Regions from separate parts of the Streptacidiphilus jeojiensis genome, predicted to be linked through region 1. Evidence: riboswitches for the same ligand, from Rfam matches in the RefSeq annotation. Region 1 holds a riboswitch; the other holds the start of a gene.

What was found. A riboswitch is a leader RNA that binds a small molecule or an ion and turns the genes downstream of it on or off. The one in region 1 is predicted to bind ZMP and ZTP.
Region 2: another riboswitch for ZMP and ZTP. It lies ahead of ABUW04_RS33900 (bifunctional 5,10-methylenetetrahydrofolate dehydrogenase/5,10-methenyltetrahydrofolate cyclohydrolase); the one in region 1 lies ahead of ABUW04_RS32950 (phosphoribosylaminoimidazolecarboxamide formyltransferase).

What each region holds. Positions count from the first base shown of each region.
Region 1 covers NZ_JBEUKS010000015.1:79,622-83,370, forward strand. The annotation lists gene ABUW04_RS32940 (IS30 family transposase) at 1-261, opposite strand, end outside; partial or broken gene ABUW04_RS32945 (transposase) at 337-797, shown strand; ZMP/ZTP riboswitch at 835-919, shown strand; gene ABUW04_RS32950 (phosphoribosylaminoimidazolecarboxamide formyltransferase) at 954-2,111, shown strand; gene ABUW04_RS32955 (hypothetical protein) at 2,958-3,749, shown strand, end outside.
Region 2 covers NZ_JBEUKS010000016.1:71,250-74,998, forward strand. The annotation lists gene ABUW04_RS33890 (NCS2 family permease) at 1-1,050, shown strand, start outside; gene ABUW04_RS33895 (XdhC family protein) at 1,098-2,291, shown strand; ZMP/ZTP riboswitch at 2,329-2,414, shown strand; gene ABUW04_RS33900 (bifunctional 5,10-methylenetetrahydrofolate dehydrogenase/5,10-methenyltetrahydrofolate cyclohydrolase) at 2,435-3,283, shown strand; gene ABUW04_RS33905 (sugar porter family MFS transporter) at 3,424-3,749, shown strand, end outside.

The DNA.
Region 1 (3,749 bases):
GGTCAGACCGCGTTCGCGCAGCGTCGCGATGCGCTTGCGCTCCAGCAGCGACAGGTAGCGGCCCGAGTGCTCGGTCTCCGGCATCCGCTCGGGTGGCAGACCTCCGTTCTCCGCCCGCCACCGGTAGCCGGTCTTCCTGCCGATTCCGACCAGCTTGCACGCCTCGACCGTGCCCACCCCCGACTGCAGCAGGCGCCAGTACTCGGCCTCCAGATCAAGTCGACGCTTGCGACCTCGTATGCCCATCAACACACCCATCATGATCACGGATGTTGCGACAAGCTTTAGAACCCAGGAATCACCTGGGGGTTAGTTTTGCGGAAGCAACGACACACCTACTTCCACGGCTGCTACTCGATCGGCGACGACACCCTCTGGGGCGTCAACCGACGCCGCAAGGGAGCCGCGAACAGCCTCGCCGCCCTCCGCTCGATCCGGGCCGCCCGCCCCGACGGCGCCCCGGTCTACGTGATCCTGGACAACCTCTCCGCCCACAACGGCAAGAAGATCCGCCGCTGGGCCCGAAACAACAACGTCCACCTGTGCTTCACACCGACCAACGCCTCCTGGGCCAACCCGATCGAAGCGCACTTTGGCCCTCTACGGCAGTTCACCCTCGCGAACTCCAGCCACCCGAACCATACGGTCCAGACCCGCGAGCTGCACGCCTACCTGCGTTGGCGCAACGCCAACGCCCGCCATCCCGACGTCCTGGCCGCCCAACGTAAGGAGCGCCCCGCATCCGTAGTGAGAAGGGCGTGCGGTGGGGCGGACGCCCGCTGGCGCTGGCGGCATGACCGGCGCAACGATGTGCGCGCTCCTGCGGGTAGCATCGTGTCCGGTCGCAACTGGCGAAGGTGGAGATCCACCGGGGAGCGGCCGATTTCCCGCGTGAGCGTCGACCGCCTGGGCGCCTGCGTCAGTGATGTCCCGCTGACACAGGAGGCTATGACGTGGATCTGCGCTATGGGATCAACCCGCAGCAGGAGGCGGCGACTACCGTGCCGGTGCAGCTCGGCCGATGGCCGGTCCGGGTGCTGCAGGGCAGCCCGTCCTACATCAACATGCTGGACGCACTCAACAGTTGGCAGCTGGCGCTGGAGGCGAGCCGGGTCCTGAACCGGCCGGCTGCTGCCTCCTTCAAGCACGTCTCGCCCGCCGGTGCGGCCGTGGCCGGCCCCGTCGATGACGTCACCGCCGAGCTCTACAGCATCGACCGCGACAGCGTCGGCGCGATCACCAGCGCATATCTGCGTGCTCGCGACGCCGATCCGAAGTCCTCCTACGGCGACTTCGCCGCGGTGTCGCACCCGGTCGACACCGAGCTCGCCGAACTGCTGTCCCGCGTGGTCTGCGACGGCGTCATCGCCCCCGGCTACGCTCCCGGCACCGTCACAACGCTCAGCAAGAAGAAGAACGGCCGCTTCCTGGTCATGGAAGCGGACCAAGCGTTCGCGCCCCCGCAGTACGAGACACGGGAGGTGTTCGGCCTGCGGCTGTCCCAGCGGCGCGACGAGGTGACGCTGTCCACCGCTCTGCTGGACAACGTCGTATGCGGCACGCTGCCGACCACGGCAGCCGAGGATCTCCTGCTGGGCCTGGCGGTCCTGCGCTACACGCAGTCCAACTCCGTGTGCTACCTGCGTGGTGGGGTGACTCTGGGGATCGGTGCCGGCCAGCAGTCTCGCGTGGACTGCACCCGCTTGGCCGGCGCGAAGACCGATACCTGGTGGCTGCGACGCCACCCGGCTGTCCGTGCACTCGCCTTCCAGCCGGACACCCGGCGCCAGGACCGAATCAACTGGCAGATCCGCTTCATCGAGGGCGACCTCACCCCGGACGAGAGCACACGCCTGTCGACAGCCCTGTCCGCACCCGCACCCGAGCTGACGGACGAGCAGCGCACGCAGTGGCTCGGGAGCCTGGCAGAGGTGGCATTCGTCTCGGACGGCGCGTTGCCGTTCCGCGACAACGTCGACCACGCCCACCAGCACGGCGTCGCCTACATCGCCGAACCGGGCGGATCAATCCGGTCCACGGAAGTCGAGGACGCCTGCCGCGAGCATCAGATCACCCTCACCCGCACCGGACTCAGGCTCTTCCACCACTGAGGACCAAGATCGAGCTCCCCACCCCACGCGGTGGGGAGCTCAAGACCATCCGCCTGGAAGCCCACAAGTCGGGTGTGTCGGCAACCCGGTGAACCATCCCGGTCAGAGCACTAGTCACCACCGCACTCCTGTCCCAGTACCGATCCACAGCGGAACCGGTGGAATCCACCGCCTGGATTCTGGTGCGCACCGTCGAGTCCGTGACTGTCGGCTACGTCCTGGCCCCCCGACCGTCGGCCGCGACACGATCACCAACGAACTCACCCGACTCATCGTGCGCCACCTCACTGAGTTCCTATCCGAGAATGATCGTTCAGCTGGGTAGACGATGGCGTCTGGCTGCGGAGCCGTCTTGCCGGGTGTCCACGGGGCCCAGGGCGTGAGCTGATCGACGCCAAAAGCGCGGGTCGGGGCGTCGTGACTGCCGCAACCGCGAGCCGGCTCACAAGCCAAGCGAAGGAATGACGCACCCGGTCGGTGGTCCGGTGCCCCGGGTTCTGCCGAGCTGCCTCACGACCGCCCCTGGGCCTGCCCAGCACTCGTTCAGGGAGAGGATTCGGCTGACGTTCTGTGCTACAACAGCAGCCGCATCCACGCTTCACCGCCTGGATGAGTTCCGGGATTCCGGCGGATTCCGGTTGGTGGCCACCGTCGCTGGGTGGTCGACCGCAGAGGGTACGGCCGGTACGAGCGGTGGTTTGAGCGGCCTCACCGTCCTGGCTGTGCCCCGCACCGCAGCTCTGACCTTGCTCAAGCCTCGTTTATCCACGCGGCGCAGGTGGCAGACCGACGCCAGGCCAGGATCTCAAGCCTGCTGGCGACGGGTCTCACGAGGAGGAACCGGTCATGGCTGGAGCGATTGAAGGACTGGCGCGAGGCTGGAACTCCCGGGCTGCATTCCGTCCACGAGGTTCCGCGGTCGAGCGCTTCCAGGGCAAGGCTCTGCTCGGGTTCGCACTGCTGTTCGTGGTGGCGCTGCTGGTCCTGCCGTCGAAGCGTGCCGTGATCGTGTTCGGTGGCACGGGCGTTGCCCTATTCGTAGTCCAGGGCACGGCGCTGCTGTTCACTGTGCCGCGCTGGTGGGACCGATGCGCGAACTGGCTGCACAACCGAGCGCCCAAGTGGGCCTACCTCCTGCTCATAGTGTCCTTCGGATGCGCACTCGTCCTGTCTTTGCTCGCCGAGGAACGCACCGACGCTGGGTTCCTGGCGATTTCATTGGCTGTTGCAGCGCGGACCGCTTCATCGTTGATGGAGCCGCAGTCGTACGCACTGGACGATCACCCCTACGCTGGGCGAATTCGCCGCGCTCTGATCGTCCACAGCGGATTCATGCTGCTCTTCGCCTTCGGAGCGGCGCTTGCGCTTCGCGCCGCGTTGACAACGGTCCCCATCAGCGTCTACCTCACGCTGGGCTTCTCTGCGGCCGCCTTCTTCTTCAACGTGCAACTCCGCGTCCGCAGGATCTGCAAGGAGGTCTGCAAGCACACTCAGGGTGTTCTCAACGGCCTGGCCTACCTGAACGGGGACGCAACGGCTCAGACATTCACCGACGCCATCACAGCGCTGGACTGGGCCTTGGAGACGCCGGTCGAGACCTTCTCGCAGGTTTGGGGCAAGCCGATCGTGCCGTTCGAG
Region 2 (3,749 bases), on a different contig from region 1:
GTCTCCGGACTCCGAGAGATGATCATGAACGGCATCCCGCTGGCGATCAAGCACGCGATCACCATCGGCATCGGGCTGTTCATCGCACTGATCGGCCTGGTCAACGCCGGATTCGTGACCCGCGTCCCGGACGCGGCGCACTCCGACACCCCGGTCCAGCTCGGCTCCATCGGCAACCTGACCGGCTGGCCGGTGCTGATCTTCGCGATCACGCTGCTGTCGATCTTCGTGCTCCAGGTCCGCAAGGTCCGCGGCGCGATCCTGATCGGCATCGCCATCGGCACCGTGCTCTCGCTGATCCTGCAGGCGGCGCTGAACCTGCCGGCCAGCACCTGGGGCCTGTCCGTGCCCAAGTGGCCCGGCAACCCGGTCTCCGCCCCGAACTTCGGGCTCTTCGGCCACATCGACCTGTTCGGCGCCTTCGGCTCGCACGGCATGGGCGCGCTGAGCGCGGGCTTCGCGGTCTTCACCCTGGTCCTGGCCGGCTTCTTCGACGCGATGGCCACCATCATCGGCATCGGCACCGAGGCCGGGCTGGCCGACAAGCAGGGCCGGATGCCCGGACTGTCCAAGGCCCTGCTGGTGGACGGCGCCGGCGGCGCGATCGGCGGCCTGGCCGGCGCCTCGGGCCAGACGGTGTTCATCGAGTCCGCCACCGGCGTCGGCGACGGCGCCAGGACCGGCTTCGCCAGCGTGGTCACCGGCGCGGTCTTCGCCTTCATGCTCTTCTTCACCCCGCTGGCGGGCATGGTCCCGGGCCAGGTCGCCGCGGCCGCCCTGGTCGTGATCGGCTCGATGATGCTCACCCAGGCCCGCCACATCGACTGGGGCGACCGGGAGGTGGCCATCCCGGCCTTCCTCACCATCGCGCTGATGCCGTTCACCTACTCGATCACCGCGGGTGTCGGCGCCGGTGTCATCTCCTACGTGGTCATCAAGGCCGGCGCGGGCAAGTGGCGCGAGCCCGGCGTACTGATGTGGTCGCTCTCGCTGGTGTTCGTCGTCTTCTTCGCCCTGCACCCGCTGAAGGCCTGGCTCGGCATCCACTAGCCGGCCCTCCTCCCCCCATCCCCCTCCACGTTCCGAAGGAGCCACCCATGCAGGACATCGCCGAGCAGCTCGACGCCTGGCATGCAGCGGGTCGCTCCTTCGCCGTGGCCACCGTGGTGTCCGTCTCCGGGAGCGCCCCGCGCGATCCCGGGGCGGCGCTGGCCGTGGACAGCGACGGCGAGGCCGTCGGCAGCGTGTCGGGGGGATGCGTGGAGGGGGCGGTCTACGAGCTGTGCCAGTCCGCGCTCGCGTCCGGGAAGCCGGAGCTGCACCGCTTCGGCTTCTCGGACGAGGACGCCTTCGCCGTCGGTCTGACCTGCGGCGGCATCATCGACGTCTTCGTCCAGCCGGTCGTCCCCGGCGCCTCGGAGGGGCTGGACGCCGCCCTCGCCCACATCCACTCGGGCACCCCGGTGGCCCTGGTCCGCGCCGTCGCCGGACCGGCCGCCCTGCTCGGCTCCGCCCTGGCCGTCACCGGCGACACCCACCACGGCACCCTCGGCCGGTACCCGGCGCTGGAACGGGCCGCCGCCACCCACGGCCGGGCCATGCTGGACGCCGGGCGCACCGGGCAGTTCACCCTGGCCCTGGACGGCCGGCCGTGCACCCCCGACGCCACCTCGGCGGAGACCGATGCCGACTCCGAACGGACCGTCACCTTCTTCGTCGAGTCGCACGTCCCCGCCCCCCGGATGATCGTCTTCGGGGCCATCGACTTCGCCGCGGCGGTCGCCCGCATCGGCGGCTTCCTCGGTTACCACGTCACCGTCTGCGACGCCCGGCCGGTCTTCGCCACCGAGCGCCGCTTCCCCAGCGCCGACGCCGTCGTCGTCGACTGGCCGCACCGCTACCTGGACGCCGAGGTCGCCGCCGGACGGGTGGACGGCCGCACCGCGCTGTGCGTGCTGACGCACGACGCCAAGTTCGACATCCCGCTGCTGGAGCGGGCGCTGCGGCTGCCGCTGGGCTTCGTCGGCGCGATGGGGTCGCGCCGCACCCACCTGGAGCGGCTGGACCGGCTGCGCGAGGCCGGCCTGACCGAGGTCGAGCTGAACCGGCTGCGCTCCCCCATCGGGCTGGACCTCGGCGCCCGCACCCCGGAGGAGACGGCGGTCGCCGTCGCCGCCGAGATCGTCGCCCACCGCCGCGGCGGCACCTGCCTGCCGCTCAGCAGCCACAGCGGCCCGATCCACCACGACCACCCGCTGCGGGTCAGCGACCTGCCGCGCCGGATCGCGTGAGGCCCCCGGGCCCGCGAGGCGGATGACCTATGCTTCCCGGGCGGGCCGTAACTGGCGCTTGGGTGGACCACCACCGGGGAGCGACCCGCCTTCGGAGCGAAGCCGCGCGCCTGGGCACACCCTTCCAGCACCGGGATCCGCCCATGTCCGCCCAGCTCATGTCCGGTACCGCCCTCGCCCGGCAGATCGTCGAACGCTGCGCCCGGCGGGCGCAGTCCCTGTTCGAGGAGCACGGCGTCCGGCCCGCCCTCGCCACCGTCCTGGTCGGCGACGACCCGGCCTCGGTCACCTACGTCACCATGAAGCGCAACCGCTCCGCCAAGGCGGGGATCGACTCCCGCCTGGTCCGGCTGCCCGCCGAGACCACGACGGCGGAGCTGGTCGCCGCGGTGCGAGCGCTCTCCGACGACCCCGGCGTGCACGGCATCCTGCTGCAGCACCCGGTCCCCGCGCACATCGACGAGCGGGCCGCCTTCGAGGCCATCGCCCCGGCCAAGGACGTCGACGGCGTCACCATGCACTCCTTCGCCGCCATGGCCTTCGGCGAGCCCGGCTTCGCCTCCTGCACCCCGGGCGGCATCATCCGTCTCCTCGACGCCCACGGCGTGGAACTGAGCGGCCGTCAGGCCGTCGTGGTGGGCCGCAGCCCGATCCTGGGCAAGCCGATGGGCATGCTGCTGCTGGCCCGCGACGCCACCGTCACCTACTGCCACTCCCGGACCGTCGACCTGGCCTCGCACCTGGCCGCCGCCGACATCGTGGTGGCCGCCGTCGGCAGGCCCGAGTTCATCAAGGGCCGCGACCTCAAGCCCGGCGCCGTCGTCGTCGACGCCGGCTACAACCCCGGCAACGTGGGCGACGTCGACTTCGCCGGCGCGATGGAACGAGCCGCCCTGGTCACCCCGGTCCCCGGCGGAGTCGGCCCGATGACGATCGCGGTGCTGCTGGAACAGACGGTGGACGCGGCGGAGCGCGTTTTGTTCAACTTGTGACGTGTCATGTACTCCCACCTGCCCGAATTTAGGTCACTTTGACTTCACATCTTGAAGGCATATTCTCAGCTGGTTGACCAAAGTCTTCAAGCCACAGCCTTCAAGTCCGGCGAGGATGCCGGACGCCAAGGAGCACCGCAGTGACCAGCACCACCCTGCCCACGTCCGCCAGGCCCCCTCGCAGCGCCGGCGACAGTCTGGGCCACGTCATCTTCATCACCGCCGCCGCTGCCATGGGCGGCTTCCTCTTCGGCTACGACAGCTCCGTCATCAACGGCGCCACCGGTGCGATCCAGAGCAAGTACGGCATCGGCTCCGCCGAGCTGGCCCAGGTCGTCGCCATCGCGCTGATCGGCTGCGCCATCGGCGCCGCCGTGGCCGGGCGGGTCGCGGACCGGATCGGGCGCATCCGCGTCATGCAGATCGCCGCCGTGCTGTTCACCGTCAGCGCCGTCGGCTCGGCGCT